Regions from separate parts of the Paenibacillus donghaensis genome, predicted to be linked through region 1. Evidence: a T-box and tRNA genes for the amino acid it is inferred to sense, from the RefSeq annotation. Region 1 holds a T-box; the other holds one or more tRNA genes.
The links. The T-box of region 1 lies ahead of tyrS (tyrosine--tRNA ligase). A T-box ahead of a tRNA ligase gene usually reads a tRNA of that ligase, here a tRNA-Tyr.
Positions count from the first base shown of each region.

Region 2: it has a tRNA-Tyr gene. The T-box ahead of tyrS (tyrosine--tRNA ligase) is inferred to sense a tRNA for this amino acid. The anticodon was not compared.

Region 1 covers NZ_CP021780.1:2,731,552-2,738,549, forward strand. The annotation lists gene B9T62_RS11915 (alpha-L-arabinofuranosidase C-terminal domain-containing protein) at 1-1,236, shown strand, start outside; gene B9T62_RS11920 (glycoside hydrolase family protein) at 1,259-2,188, shown strand; gene B9T62_RS11925 (GNAT family N-acetyltransferase) at 2,892-3,419, shown strand; gene B9T62_RS11930 (GNAT family N-acetyltransferase) at 3,517-3,990, shown strand; T-box leader at 4,086-4,311, shown strand; gene tyrS (tyrosine--tRNA ligase) at 4,433-5,695, shown strand; gene B9T62_RS11940 (ABC transporter ATP-binding protein) at 5,914-6,998, opposite strand, start outside.
Region 2 covers NZ_CP021780.1:5,973,037-5,980,034, forward strand. The annotation lists gene B9T62_RS27010 (ABC transporter substrate-binding protein) at 1-413, opposite strand, end outside; gene B9T62_RS27015 (LacI family DNA-binding transcriptional regulator) at 665-1,642, opposite strand; gene B9T62_RS40295 (hypothetical protein) at 1,725-1,862, shown strand; gene B9T62_RS27020 (hypothetical protein) at 1,878-2,435, shown strand; tRNA gene B9T62_RS27030 (tRNA-Leu) at 2,926-3,007, opposite strand; tRNA gene B9T62_RS27035 (tRNA-Cys) at 3,028-3,101, opposite strand; tRNA gene B9T62_RS27040 (tRNA-Gly) at 3,109-3,183, opposite strand; tRNA gene B9T62_RS27045 (tRNA-Gln) at 3,190-3,264, opposite strand; tRNA gene B9T62_RS27050 (tRNA-His) at 3,299-3,371, opposite strand; tRNA gene B9T62_RS27055 (tRNA-His) at 3,415-3,490, opposite strand; tRNA gene B9T62_RS27060 (tRNA-Trp) at 3,511-3,584, opposite strand; tRNA gene B9T62_RS27065 (tRNA-Tyr) at 3,591-3,676, opposite strand; tRNA gene B9T62_RS27070 (tRNA-Thr) at 3,685-3,760, opposite strand; tRNA gene B9T62_RS27075 (tRNA-Phe) at 3,786-3,861, opposite strand; tRNA gene B9T62_RS27080 (tRNA-Asp) at 3,876-3,953, opposite strand; tRNA gene B9T62_RS27085 (tRNA-Met) at 3,956-4,032, opposite strand; tRNA gene B9T62_RS27090 (tRNA-Val) at 4,064-4,139, opposite strand; tRNA gene B9T62_RS27095 (tRNA-Glu) at 4,195-4,269, opposite strand; tRNA gene B9T62_RS27100 (tRNA-Ser) at 4,283-4,375, opposite strand; tRNA gene B9T62_RS27105 (tRNA-Asn) at 4,379-4,454, opposite strand; rRNA gene B9T62_RS27110 (23S ribosomal RNA) at 4,521-6,998, opposite strand, start outside.

The DNA of each region.
Region 1 (6,998 bases):
CCGTTTGCGGCAGGCTCGGAATATGACCGGGGCTGGAACTCGGCAAAAGGACATGGCTCCGATCTGGTAGACGAGCATTATTATCAATCACCGGAGTGGTTCCTGGCCAACTATCACCGCTATGACAACTTCAAGGCGGATGAGCCGAAGGTTTTCTTGGGAGAGTTCGCCTCCTGGGGCAATAGCTATTATAATGCGCTCGCTGAAGCGGCTTACATGACCGGTCTGGAACGAAATGCCCATGCCGTCGGCCTGGTCTGCTATGCCCCCATGTTATGCAATGCCGATTATGTGAACTGGAAGCCGGATATGATCTGGTTCAATAACCATCAAGTTTACGGAACACCCAACTATTATGTGCAAAAGCTGTTTATGAATCACCACGGCGATCAATTGCTGGCTGTGGAAGGCAGCGGCTTCAGCGCACCGCAGGCGGCTGCGGCTTCTGCGATTATCGGGCCAATTGTCCTGACGGCCAGTAATACGGCGGCCGAATTCTACGACATAGAGCTGCTGAACCGGGTCACCGGGGAGAAGCGAACCTTCAGCGGACTATCCCCGGAAGTGAATACAATGAAGGATCTGCCGGAAGGCAGCAATATTCCGCGTGTACTTGAACTGGGTGAAACCGGCTGGGAGCACTATACTTTAAGCCTGAAGGCGAGAAGAACGGCAGGACCCAAAGGGTTCATTATTGAATTCGGGCGCAAGGATGATCACAATCGCCTCTTCTGGGAGCTGGGCGGCTGGCTGAATCAGGATACGATGGTCTGTGCCGTTGTAGACGGACGGAATTCTGTCCTGACGCAGAGCATGTTCTCGGTAGAAACCGATGTGGAATACAGCCTGGTGCTGGAAGTGTCCGGCAGAGAGATCCGCACCTATATTGACGGCGAACTGGTGAATGAGACCGAAGACAAGCTTCCAACCATTGAACCGCTGTATTATACGGCCAGCATGGAGCTTTCAAGCGGAGACATCATTCTGAAGGCTGTCAATGTGCAGGCTGAGGCTGTGACCGCTCATATCAATATAGATGACAACATTCAAGGGGGAATGAATGTAGACGTATTTGAATTGTCCGGCCACAACCTGGAGGACGAGAACAGCTTCGAGCACCCTGAGCAAATTGTACCGCAAGAGCGGAGTTTCAGTACGGAGGAATCCGGTTTCGCCTATACTTTTCCGAAACAATCGGTCACGGTCTTTAGAATTCGCCAGCGTGTATCCCAATAACCTATAGAATAGGAGAATGAAGATGAATGCACCTTTATTCCGTGACCCGATTCATGACGGGGCAACAGACCCCACACTGATCTGGAACCGTGCTGCGAAGGAATGGTGGATGGTGTACACCAGCCGCAGAGCGTCCGCCGAAGATTCCGGCGTGGCCTGGGTTCACGGCAGCGGGCTTGGTGTGGCTTCCTCTAAGGATGGAGGTGCTACCTGGGCCTACCGGGGGCTGCTGCCTGGCCTTGACATCGAGTGGGGACACAATACGTTCTGGGCGCCGGAGATCATCTGGCATGAAGGAACTTATCACATGTATGTGAGCTACATCCAAGGTGTGCCGGACCGCTGGAGCGGTTTCGAACGTAATATTCTGCACTACACCAGCCCGGATCTGCTAGCATGGTCCTACCAGTCTATGTTGTCGCTTAGCTCGAATCGGGTGATCGATGCCTGTGTGTTCCCGCTGCCGGGTGGCGGCTTCCGCATGTGGTATAAGGATGAAGCACATAACTCCGCCACCTATGCCGCCGACAGCCAGAACCTGTATGATTGGGAGGTCGTCGGTCCAGTCTTGACCCATCAGGGCCATGAAGGTCCGAATGTGTTTGAGTTCAAAGGAAGCTACTGGATGATCATCGACGAGTGGAGAGGGCAAGGCGTCTTCCGCTCTGAGGATCTGGAGCACTGGGAACGCAATGGTCTGATCCTCGATCAGCCCGGCAGCCGACCGGATGACGGAACCATCGGCCTGCATGCTGACGTGGTGGTACAGGGGGATGAGGCGTTCATCTTCTATTTCACGCACCCGGAACGTTCTGCTGCGAATGCCAATCTGTCCACATATGCCACCCGACGCTCCTCGGTTCAGGCTGCACGGCTGGACGTGGTGGAGGGCAAGCTGGTCTGTGACCGGGATGAGGCGTTCGAGCTGGCACTGCGGGGCGAAAGCGAGTAGATTGTTTAGAGTAACCATGAGGTATGCTTTGAAGTGCTACATAGTGTTTTCATAAGATTGAACAGGAGTTATTAATTTAGTTGCAAAACTGCATCTAATTAGACGATTTTTTCCGTTTTGGAGCAAATAGTTGCAGAATAGCACTTAATTCCGGCGTTTGAACGAAAAATACTTTATTTTCTCGAAATTAGTTGCACTATCGCACTTAATCGCCTGATAACTTACGATTGGGATGGAATTAGTTGCACAATCGGTTACTACTTAGGCCCTGCGATACTCCAAGAGCTTAAATGATAGCTAACCCACTGTCTAGCGGACCTCATAGCTCTTATTTGCTCATTACTGCGATAGGTAGAGGTCTTAGGACCGTATAGCCGCTATATCGTCCAAACGGGCTCTGGCCCGGGGATTTTATGTGATATAGAGGCTCCTCGGTCCGTTAATCCGTCAAATCTGCGTATGTACAGCAAATAGAGGCTCCTGGGTCCGCTAGCGGTCTGAAATCGGAGCCGGGCTTACGTGCGAAGAGGGAAGAGTCCTAAGTAGTAATCACATTCGCATCATTTACTCCGAAAGTTCGGCATGTGATACTAAACTTATGCTATCGTAGCTAAGCAGTTTCTATATGGGGAGCTTACGAAGCAAGTTTTACCGATGTAACTTCTGTGAATCTGATGCTAGTATAACTTTTGGGAGGAATACTATGGTTATTGAAACGGAACGCTTGCTTATCCGGGAATTCCGGGCTGAAGATTGGGAGGCTGTTCATGTGTATGCATCTGATCCATTGGTTACCCGGTATATGATATGGGGACCTAATGACAAACAGGATACACAAGACTATCTTGCCGCTGTCATCGAGACACAGCAGCATCAACCCCGGAAAGACTATGAGTTCGCCGTAGTCTACAAAGCAACCGGAAAACTGATCGGCGGCAGCGGCATACATATCACAGCTACTGGTCAAGGAGAAATCGGTTATTGTTATAACCGTACCTACTGGGGTCAAGGTTTCGCTTCAGAGGCTGCCGCAGCCCTTTTGCGATTGGGTTTTAAGGAGCAGGGCCTTCACCGCATTTATGCAACCTGCCGCCCGGTCAATCTCGGTTCTGCCAAGGTGATGCAAGCTATCGGTATGAAATACGAAGGTCAGCTTAGAGAGCATATGTGGCATAAGGGCCTATGGCATGATTCCTGTCTATATTCGATTCTAGAGCATGAACACAACTGAAATCAGCTGAGACGATGGACTTAATTCATAAGTTCAGGCTTGGAGCAGCCAGCTTCCTACACTACTTAAGAACCCATAGGAGGAAGTACATTCATTGATGAACATCAGACTCATACATAACAGCGATAATGAAGCGATAGCACAGATTATCAGAACATGCCTGACTGAATTCGGCGGTAACCGCGAAGGCTTGGCTTGGGCAGATCCAAGCCTGGATCATTTGTATGAATACTACAATCAGCACGGGAAGCGGGCTTATTGGATCGTTGAATCAGATGGCAGATTGCTTGGCGGGTGCGGAATAGCTGAGTTCGCTGAATCGGATGAGGTATGTGAGCTTCAGAAAATGTATCTCTCCCCGGAATGCCGCGGGTCGGGTATCGCCTCACAACTGCTGGAGACTGCTCTTGATTTCGCCAAACTCGATTACCGCCATTGTTACCTGGAGACGCTGCAGAACATGCACGCCGCGAACCGTTTCTACAGCAAACAAGGGTTCGAGCCACTGCCTGCTCCACTTCCCGGTTCTGAGCACTATGCTTGTGACACCTGGTACATCAGAGACTTATAGACCCGCATGAAGTGAGGCTCTATCATCGCGCTCCGGCTATGTCATGTATTGACAAGTATTTTGCAGTTAAGCTATACTGGCTGTAATCTTATAGAGGATATACGTTGAAAGAGCCCAGTAGCAGTCTTGTCCCTGTTATAGAAAGTCAGGGGTTGATGGAACCTGATATATACAAGGTCTGTGAATTACACTCTGGAGTATCTTGGGTAATGCCAAGCGGACTGAAGCGAACGATATCTCGCTAAGAGTGGTATGAGCTGCGCTATGACGTGCTGCTTGTTCAATTTGGGTGGTAACACGGTTTATTCAATCGTCCCTGTGTCTACAATAGACAAGGGGCGATTTTTTGTTGTCCGGAAGTACCGTGTGCGCCATGGGCTGCTGCGAGGCCATCAACGTAATTCATAAGGAAATCTTCTGTACACAAAGGGGCTGTATCACATTGAACATTATTGATGAACTGGAGTGGCGTGAGGCCATTAACCAGCAGACCGACGCCGAAGGCTTGCGCGAGCTGATGGAGACCAAGGCGGTTTCGCTGTATTGCGGCATTGACCCGACAGGCAACAGTATGCATATCGGGCATTTGATTCCGTTCATGATACTGAAGCGTTTCCAGCTGGCCGGTCACCGTCCGGTCATTCTGATCGGCGGGGCAACGGGAACGATTGGCGATCCAAGCGGACGCCAGACCGAACGCTCGCTGCAGACGATGGAGCAGGTGCAGGAGAATGTGGATGCCTTGACCGCCCAGATGAAGAAGCTGTTCCTGACCGACAATGAGGCTAATCAGGTGCGGATGGTGAACAACTATGACTGGACCCACAAGATTAATGTGATCGAATTCCTGCGCGATTATGGCAAAAACTTCAGCATGAACACGATGCTCTCGAAGGATGTGGTAGCGAGCCGGCTCGACAGTGGAATCACGTTCACCGAATTCTCCTACCAGATCCTGCAGTCGCTCGACTACCTGCATCTGTACCAGCATGAGGATGTGCAGCTGCAGATCGGCGGCTCCGACCAATGGGGCAACATTACAAGTGGACTGGATCTGATCCGTAAGAAAGAAGGCTCCGAAGCCAGGGCCTTCGGCCTGACCATTCCGCTGATGCTGAAATCCGATGGCACCAAGTTTGGCAAAAGTGCCGGCGGTGCAATCTGGCTCGACCCGGCCCAAACAACGCCGTTCGAATTCTACCAGTTCTGGGCCAATAGCGATGACCGCGATGTGGTCAAATACCTGAAATACTTCACTTTCCTGGATCAGGCGGCTATTGAAGCATTGGCCGAGAAGGTACAGAGTGAGCCGCACAAACGCGAAGCACAGAAAGCGCTGGCGGAAGAAATGACCCGCTTCGTACACGGCGAAGAGCTGCTGGAGCAGGCGAAGCGGATCACCGCCGCCTTGTTCAGCGGAGATATCCGCTCACTGACCGCCGATGAAATTGAAGAAGGCTTCAAGGAAATGCCTACATTCACGACTGGCCGCGAAACGAAGAATATCGTAGACTGGTTGGTGGATCTGGGGATTGAGCCATCCAAACGCCAGGCGCGTGAGGATATCACCAAGGGTGCAATCTCCCTGAATGGCGAACGCGTAAGTGACATCCAGCTGGACGTTACCGCTGAGCATGCCATTGGCGGTCGATTCATCATTATCCGTAAAGGCAAAAAAAATTACAGTCTGGTCAAGCTGGGTTAACCCGCTTCTGAGCCGGCAAGTGGAAACGGCTTTGCCGTCCTTTTATAGGACGGTACCGTTTCAGCGAGAAATAGAAGGATAATTTATACGGAATTATATAAATTCTTATATTTATAAAAAAACACAGACCTGTCTCTCACCTTAACGTGAGGAACAGGTCTGTTTGTTCTTGCGTTTACAGAGGTGTACGCGGGATCTAATGGCATCATTGCGTAGGATTAGACAGCATCGATTTCTTGCAGCAACGGTTGCTGTTGTTCATTAGACGGCGTAACGGCTTCTTTTTGCGTGTAGAAGTCATGGAATCGCCCTCCATACGCCAGCAGTTCGTGCAGGCTGCCCCGCTCGGCAATTCGTCCCTCTTCCATATAAATAATCTCATCGTACCTGCCAAGCATCAGCTCATTCATATTATGGGTGATCGTAATCAGGGTCAGATCCTCCAACGCGAGCAAACGGCCCTCGATTTCATACGCGGTCTGCATGTCTATCGCCGACGTGCCTTCATCCAGAATCAGGATCGGCTTATTACGGATCAGGGCACGGGCAACGGCAATCCGCTGCCGCTGGCCTCCGGACAGCTGTGAACCGTTCTCGCCTACGGGGGACTGCAGCCCATTAGTCTGCTCGAGGAACTTATGTATGCCGCTGGTGTGAAGCACCTCTTCCAGCTGTTCCGCTGAGAACTCTTCGTGCAGACAAATATTAAAATGGATGTCACTATCAAACATATACACATTCTGATGAATCGTTGAGACCAGTTCCTGCAGCCGAGAGGTGTCCAGCTGCTTCAGATTAGTGCCGTCCAACTCGACAGTGCCTTCATAACGGTCATAATAACCTGTCAGCAGCTTGACCAGTGTGGATTTACCACAGCCGCTGGGTCCGGCGAGCGCGTATTTTTTGCCTTTGTCCAGTGTGAGTGATACGTCTTTAAGGACCGGCTGTCCTGGCGTATACCCAAACTGCAGATGGTTGGCGGATAAAGCTACGTTGAATTGAGGATCAAGCTGTTCCGCAGGGGTATCATGGTGCTGGGCAGAGAGGGCATCGATCCGTTCCACTACCGGCCGTACACCTTTGATCTTGGGCAGATTCTCCATAATTACGAGAACAGGACCGACGAAACCGCCACTCAGCTGGACCAGCGCAACCAGACTTCCCGCCGATAGATTTCCGGTAATAATCAGATAGGCGGCCACAAAAACAACCGCAAACTGGGTCAGGATCGCCAAAGTCTGGGACACACTTTCATTCAGTGCAAACAGCCGGTCGGCGGCAAAACGGGTATCCGCTGCCTGCC
Region 2 (6,998 bases), 3.2 Mb from region 1:
TTGCCGTCAAAGGTGGTCAGGTCGGTGGCATTCACCACCGCGTCGCCATTCCACTTCTCTTCACTAAGATCCAGAACGCGGTCCTTAAATTTCTCGACATCGCCTGTATCCATCATGATCATGGTTGGCGGGTTGCCTGACGCATATAAAGCCGAGGCCCGCTCAAAAGGTGAACCGCCTGTAGGAACGGCTTGAATCTCCACCGTGATACCGGGATTATCCTCATGAAAAGCCTTGGCCGCATCCTCAAGCTGTGTCTGTATTTCGCCTTTGGAATTTAGCAGCGTGATCTTCACATCGGCATTACTGGAATCGGAAGACTTTCCGCTATCCGCCGAGTTGCCGCAGGCAGATAGTACCACGACAAACGCCAATAACAAAACCATTAAACTTGATCCTTTGAAAAGTTTCATTCGATTTCCCCCCAATTAAATCTCAAGATGCGATGTATAAAAACGCTTACAAATGGATTATATATTATCAACCTTTATGTGTCAATCGTTTGACATGTCAAACGTTTGATACATTTTTGCTATCGAAATAAACGATTGCTTACCTGGGAGGAATCGTATTTTAGAGTCGCTGATGTTTAGCTATTAAATAAATAAAAGCTCCTTATGCACATGGCAAAGAAGCTCTCGAAGGTTCAAAATGTATAAAATGATTATGTAGTGGATCTTTCCATAAGCTCAACCGGGAGAATATTCTCCCGGATAAAGGGTTCCCCATCGCGCTGTTTGCGGATTAATTCGACCGATAGCCTGCCTATTTCACTAATGGGCTGCTTGATGGAACTTAGCTCTGGCTCAAACCAGGAAACGGCTCCTATGTCATCATAACCGATAATGCGAATGTCTTCAGGAACTTTTTTTCCCGCTTTAATGCAGCCCTTTAAGGCAAAAGCAGCAATAATGTCACTTGTGGCAAAGATACCATCTACATCCGGATGTTCCCGCAGCAATCTCTCTATAATCGAACCATATTGGGCGTGATCAAATACGTTCATATCCGTCTGGATGATAACGTATTCAATATCATGCCTAGACATGACGTCACGGAAAGCGCTACTCCGCTTATTGGCAAGAAGCTTCAACTCCAAATTACCGCAAATATGCGCAATCTTCTTGCAGCCCTTGGCAATCAGCAGCTCAGTTGCCAGCTCCCCTCCGCGATAATTGTCCGACGAGATATAGGGAATCTCTTCATCAATCTGACGGTCAATGGTCACAATGGGCGAATGCAGATTTCGGTAATCATCCACCTGCAGGGTATGGCTGCCCATGACAATGCCGTCCACCATATTCCGCTTCAGCATCTCTATATATTCCTTTTCCTTGACCGGGTCCAGATGAGAATTACACAGCAATACCTTACAGCCGTCCTGATATGCGTAATATTCCACATGATTAGCCAGCTCAGCGAAGAAGGGGTGAGAAACGTCTGGAACAATAAGACCGATAATATTAGAGCGCTTTCGTAGGAGCGAGCGTGCAATTTCATTCGGATGATAATTGAGCTCCTCCATAATTCGGTAGACCTTGCTGCGGGTGCTCTCGCTGATATAACCGCGATTGTTCAGAACCCGCGAAACTGTGGTGACGGATACACCGGCTTTTAAAGCAACATCATGAATAGTAACCATACATTTCCTCTTTCAACATCTATTTTCAAAACTATACTTCATATCCTGATAAAAAACAAACAGGGATAAGCCTGATAGATATTTGCAACGGAACATAAATGAACAGCCGGATCAGCTGTCCGTCAGCATGTGCAATATTCTGGACGCTATCATGAGCGACAAGCCGCTTCCGCCCAAGGAAGAATACCTGCACTTGCACCTTGATGAAATTAACGTTTAAATTAATGACGGAAGATTGAAAGAAATCAGAAAAACTATACTTTGGCTTGGAGCAAACGGGGCAGGGAAAACCACTCTTACCGGACTTACCGTTATCAGAGATATGCAGTTAGAAGATAATGCAGAGTTTTATGCGGCCCGCACCGAAAAAGTGGAGAAATGTTTTACTGTAGACTATTCTGACTGGGCATATTCCGAGCAAGAAAAAGATTTTTGGAACGCTAAAAACAGTCAGATTGAAACGCCTTATGAATATGGCTATCATGCTGGCTGGAAAAGCCTGTTCCAATGTTTTGAATTGCTAATCGTTACCATTATTGCAATCTGCATTTGTGTTGCTCCTGTATTCGCAGGAGAATATCAATCCGGCGCTGACAGCGTTATTCTCTCGACTAGATACGGAAAATCCAAATTGATAAAGGCAAAAATTTCAGCATCCTTTCTTTTTGCACTGATTGTCTTTTCAATAAACGTTTTGCTGGCTGTGGGTATTCAACTTGCTACGTTTGGAATTGATGGCTGGAATCTGCCATTACAGCCCAACAATAGGCTGAGCGACCATCTCTCCGGCTAAAATCTAGTGAAAAAATTCGAATTTTACTTGTAGATGATCAACCTTTTGTTCGTCAAGGGCTAAGGTACAACATAGATTCGCAGTCTGATATGGAATGTGTAGGTGAAGCGGATAACGGAGAATCTGCGTCTCTTGGAAGTTGTAAGGAACAGCAAAATTGAGCTTGCTGTCATTCTTGCAGCTTTTTATGGATTACGGCGAAGTGAGGTACTTGGTTTGAAATGGTCTGCTATTGACCTACAGGACGAAGAACAAAGCAAGCCGCCGCACTCTGCCGCTTGTAGACGCATTCTACAAGCTGCTGCATCTTAAACAGCAGCAGGAGTAAACTGTGACCTTTGCAAAGATTCGTACTGTATGGACTACCTGGACTATATCAATGTGGCTACTCAGCAGAAACCATGAATAAAGCGATAAAAATATAACATCTCGGCAAAGAAAAAAGGCTTATAAAATCGCTGAGTTAGCAATTTTATAAACCCTTTTAGTATACCGATAGCCGGACTCGAACCGGCAAGCCTCTCGGCACCGCATTTTGAGTGCGGCGTGTCTGCCAATTCCACCACATCGGCGCATTGCTTAAGAATAAAAATGGAGGCGCCACCCAGACTCGAACTGGGGATAAAGCTTTTGCAGAGCTTTGCCTTACCACTTGGCTATGGCGCCAAAAAAATGGAGCGGACGACGGGAATCGAACCCGCGACCCTCGCCTTGGCAAGGCGATGCTCTACCGCTGAGCCACGTCCGCATAAAATGGCTGGGGATATAGGATTTGAACCTATGCATGACGGAGTCAAAGTCCGTTGCCTTACCGCTTGGCTAATCCCCAACATACATTCATTTACATTTAGAAAGTAAAAAGGGGCGACCGATGGGTCTCGAACCCACGAATGCCGGAACCACAATCCGGTGCGTTAACCACTTCGCCACGATCGCCACACTATAGTACATTATTGCCAATTTATATTCTTAAAGAAAATGGGGCGACCGATGGGTCTCGAACCCACGAATGCCGGAACCACAATCCGGTGCGTTAACCACTTCGCCACGACCGCCATATAAACTTTAAAAAAATTGGCAGGGGCAGCAGGAATTGAACCCACACCAACGGTTTTGGAGACCGTTGTTCTACCTTTAAACTATGCCCCTAAAAACTGGTGGAGGATGATGGATTCGAACCACCGAACACTTACGTGAGCAGATTTACAGTCTGATGCGTTTGGCCACTTCGCTAATCCTCCAGGATTATTGGTGCCGGCGAGAGGACTTGAACCCCCAACCTACTGATTACAAGTCAGTTGCTCTACCAGTTGAGCTACACCGGCACGGTGCAGTCTTTAAAATAAAACATGGTGGCTCGGAACGGAATCGAACCGCCGACACAAGGATTTTCAGTCCTTTGCTCTACCGACTGAGCTACCGAGCCATACATTATTAAAATGGCGGAACCGACGGGATTCGAACCCGCGATCTCCTGCGTGACAGGCAGGCATGTTAGGCCAACTACACCACGGTTCCATTGGTTGCGGGGGCAGGATTTGAACCTGCGGCCTTCGGGTTATGAGCCCGACGAGCTACCGGGCTGCTCCACCCCGCGTCATTGTAAACACTATCTTATAAAATTATCATGGTGGAGGCTGAGGGGATCGAACCCCCGACCCTCTGCTTGTAAGGCAGATGCTCTCCCAGCTGAGCTAAGCCTCCATAAAAGAACAAATACTATTGTACCAAATCTCACAGGTTAAAATCAAGTGAAAAATGGTGACCCGTATGGGATTCGAACCCATGTTACCTCCGTGAAAGGGAGGTGTCTTAACCCCTTGACCAACGGGCCTTACTAAATAATATGGCGGAGAGAAAGGGATTCGAACCCTTGAGACGCTTGTGGCGCCTACACGATTTCCAATCGTGCTCCTTCGACCAAACTCGGACACCTCTCCATATGGCTCCCCGAACAGGACTCGAACCTGTGACAACTCGATTAACAGTCGAGTGCTCTACCAACTGAGCTATCAGGGAATATAGTACATTTACAGGCTTAATCGCCTGAAAACTGAATCCGAAACAAATCTGCGTTTTAAGATTGTGGATAAGCCCTCGACCGATTAGTATTGGTCAGCTCCATGCATTGCTGCACTTCCACCTCCAACCTATCTACCTCGTCGTCTTCAAGGGGTCTTACTAGTTGGGAAATCTCATCTTGAGGGGGGCTTCACGCTTAGATGCTTTCAGCGCTTATCCCGTCCGTACGTAGCTACCCAGCCATGCTCCTGGCGGAACAACTGGTGCACCAGCGGTACGTCCATCCCGGTCCTCTCGTACTAAGGACAGCTCCTCTCAAATTTCCTGCGCCCACGACAGATAGGGACCGAACTGTCTCACGACGTTCTGAACCCAGCTCGCGTACCGCTTTAATGGGCGAACAGCCCAACCCTTGGGACCTACTTCAGCCCCAGGATGCGATGAGCCGACATCGAGGTGCCAAACCTCCCCGTCGATGTGGACTCTTGGGGGAGATAAGCCTGTTATCCCCAGGGTAGCTTTTATCCGTTGAGCGATGGCCCTTCCATGCGGTACCACCGGATCACTAAGTCCGACTTTCGTCCCTGCTCGACTTGTAGGTCTCGCAGTCAAGCTCCCTTATGCCTTTGCACTCTGCGAATGATTTCCAACCATTCTGAGGGAACCTTGGAACGCCTCCGTTACTCTTTAGGAGGCGACCGCCCCAGTCAAACTGCCCGCCTGACACGGTCCCCGTACCCGATAAGGGCACTAGGTTAGAACCTAGATACGATCAGGGTGGTATCCCAACGGCGCCTCTGCAGAAGCTTGCGCTCCTGCTTCTCTGGCTCCCACCTATCCTGTACAGATCGTACCCAAATTCAATATCAAGCTGCAGTAAAGCTCCATGGGGTCTTTCCGTCTTGTCGCGGGTAACCTGCATCTTCACAGGTATTAAAATTTCACCGGATCTCTCGTTGAGACAGCGCCCAAGTCGTTACGCCATTCGTGCGGGTCAGAATTTACCTGACAAGGAATTTCGCTACCTTAGGACCGTTATAGTTACGGCCGCCGTTTACTGGGGCTTCGGTTCACAGCTTCGGGTTACCCCTAACCGCTCCCCTTAACCTTCCAGCACCGGGCAGGCGTCAGCCCGTATACTTCGCCTTACGGCTTCGCACAGACCTGTGTTTTTGCTAAACAGTCGCTTGGGCCTTTTCACTGCGGCCCCCTCGGGCTATTCACCCTACCGAGGCACCTCTTCTCCCGAAGTTACGAGGTCATTTTGCCGAGTTCCTTAACGAGAGTTCTTCCGCGCGCCTTAGAATTCTCTTCTCGCCTACCTGTGTCGGTTTGCGGTACGGGCACCTTCTCCTGGCTAGAGGCTTTTCTTGGCAGTGTGAGATCATGACCTTCGCTACTAACATTTTCGCTCCCCATCACAGCCCAGCCTTCACGATGTGCGGATTTGCCTACACATCAGCCTCACTGCTTAGACGGACACATCCATCAGTCCGCGTCACTACCCTCCTGCGTCACCCCATCGCTCATAGCGGATTACGGTGGTACAGTAATTTCAAACTGTTGTCCTTCGACTACGCCTTTCGGCCTCGCCTTAGGTCCCGACTTACCCTGAGCGGACGAGCCTTCCTCAGGAAACCTTGGGCTTTCGGCGGATCAGATTCTCACTGATCTTTTCGTTACTCATACCGGCATTCTCACTTGTATACGCTCCAGCACTCCTCACGGTATACCTTCAACGTATATACAACGCTCCCCTACCCCAGGATCGACTTCACTCCAGCTTCGAAATGTGTTTATCCCCTGTAGAACATATAGCCTTCATCCCTTCCAGGATGATTTCAGGCATACATGTCTATTTCTGATAAACACCGCTCAAAGAAGCAGTGAAGTCGATCCTAGCCATAGCTTCGGTGGTGTGTTTAGCCCCGTTACATTTTCGGCGCAGAGTCACTCGACCAGTGAGCTATTACGCACTCTTTCAATGGTGGCTGCTTCTAAGCCAACATCCTGGTTGTCTGTGCAACTCCACATCCTTTCCCACTTAACACACACTTGGGGACCTTAGCTGATGGTCTGGGCTGTTTCCCTTTCGACAATGGATCTTAGCACTCACTGTCTGACTCCCGGCAATAAATATGTGGCATTCGGAGTTTGACTGAGCTTGGTAACCCTTGCGGGCCCCGCACCCAATCAGTGCTCTACCTCCACTATTCTTATACCGAGGCTAGCCCTAAAGCTATTTCGGGGAGAACCAGCTATCTCCGAGTTCGATTGGAATTTCTCCGCTACCCCCACCTCATCCCCGCATTTTTCAACATGCGTGGGTTCGGGCCTCCAGTGCGTGTTACCGCACCTTCACCCTGGACAGGGGTAGATCACACGGTTTCGGGTCTACGCCCCATACTCAAATCGCCCTATTCAGACTCGCTTTCGCTGCGGCTCCGGCTTCTCACCTTAACCTTGCATGGTAAACGTAACTCGCCGGTTCATTCTACAAAAGGCACGCCATCACCCCTAAAACGGGCTCTGACTTTTTGT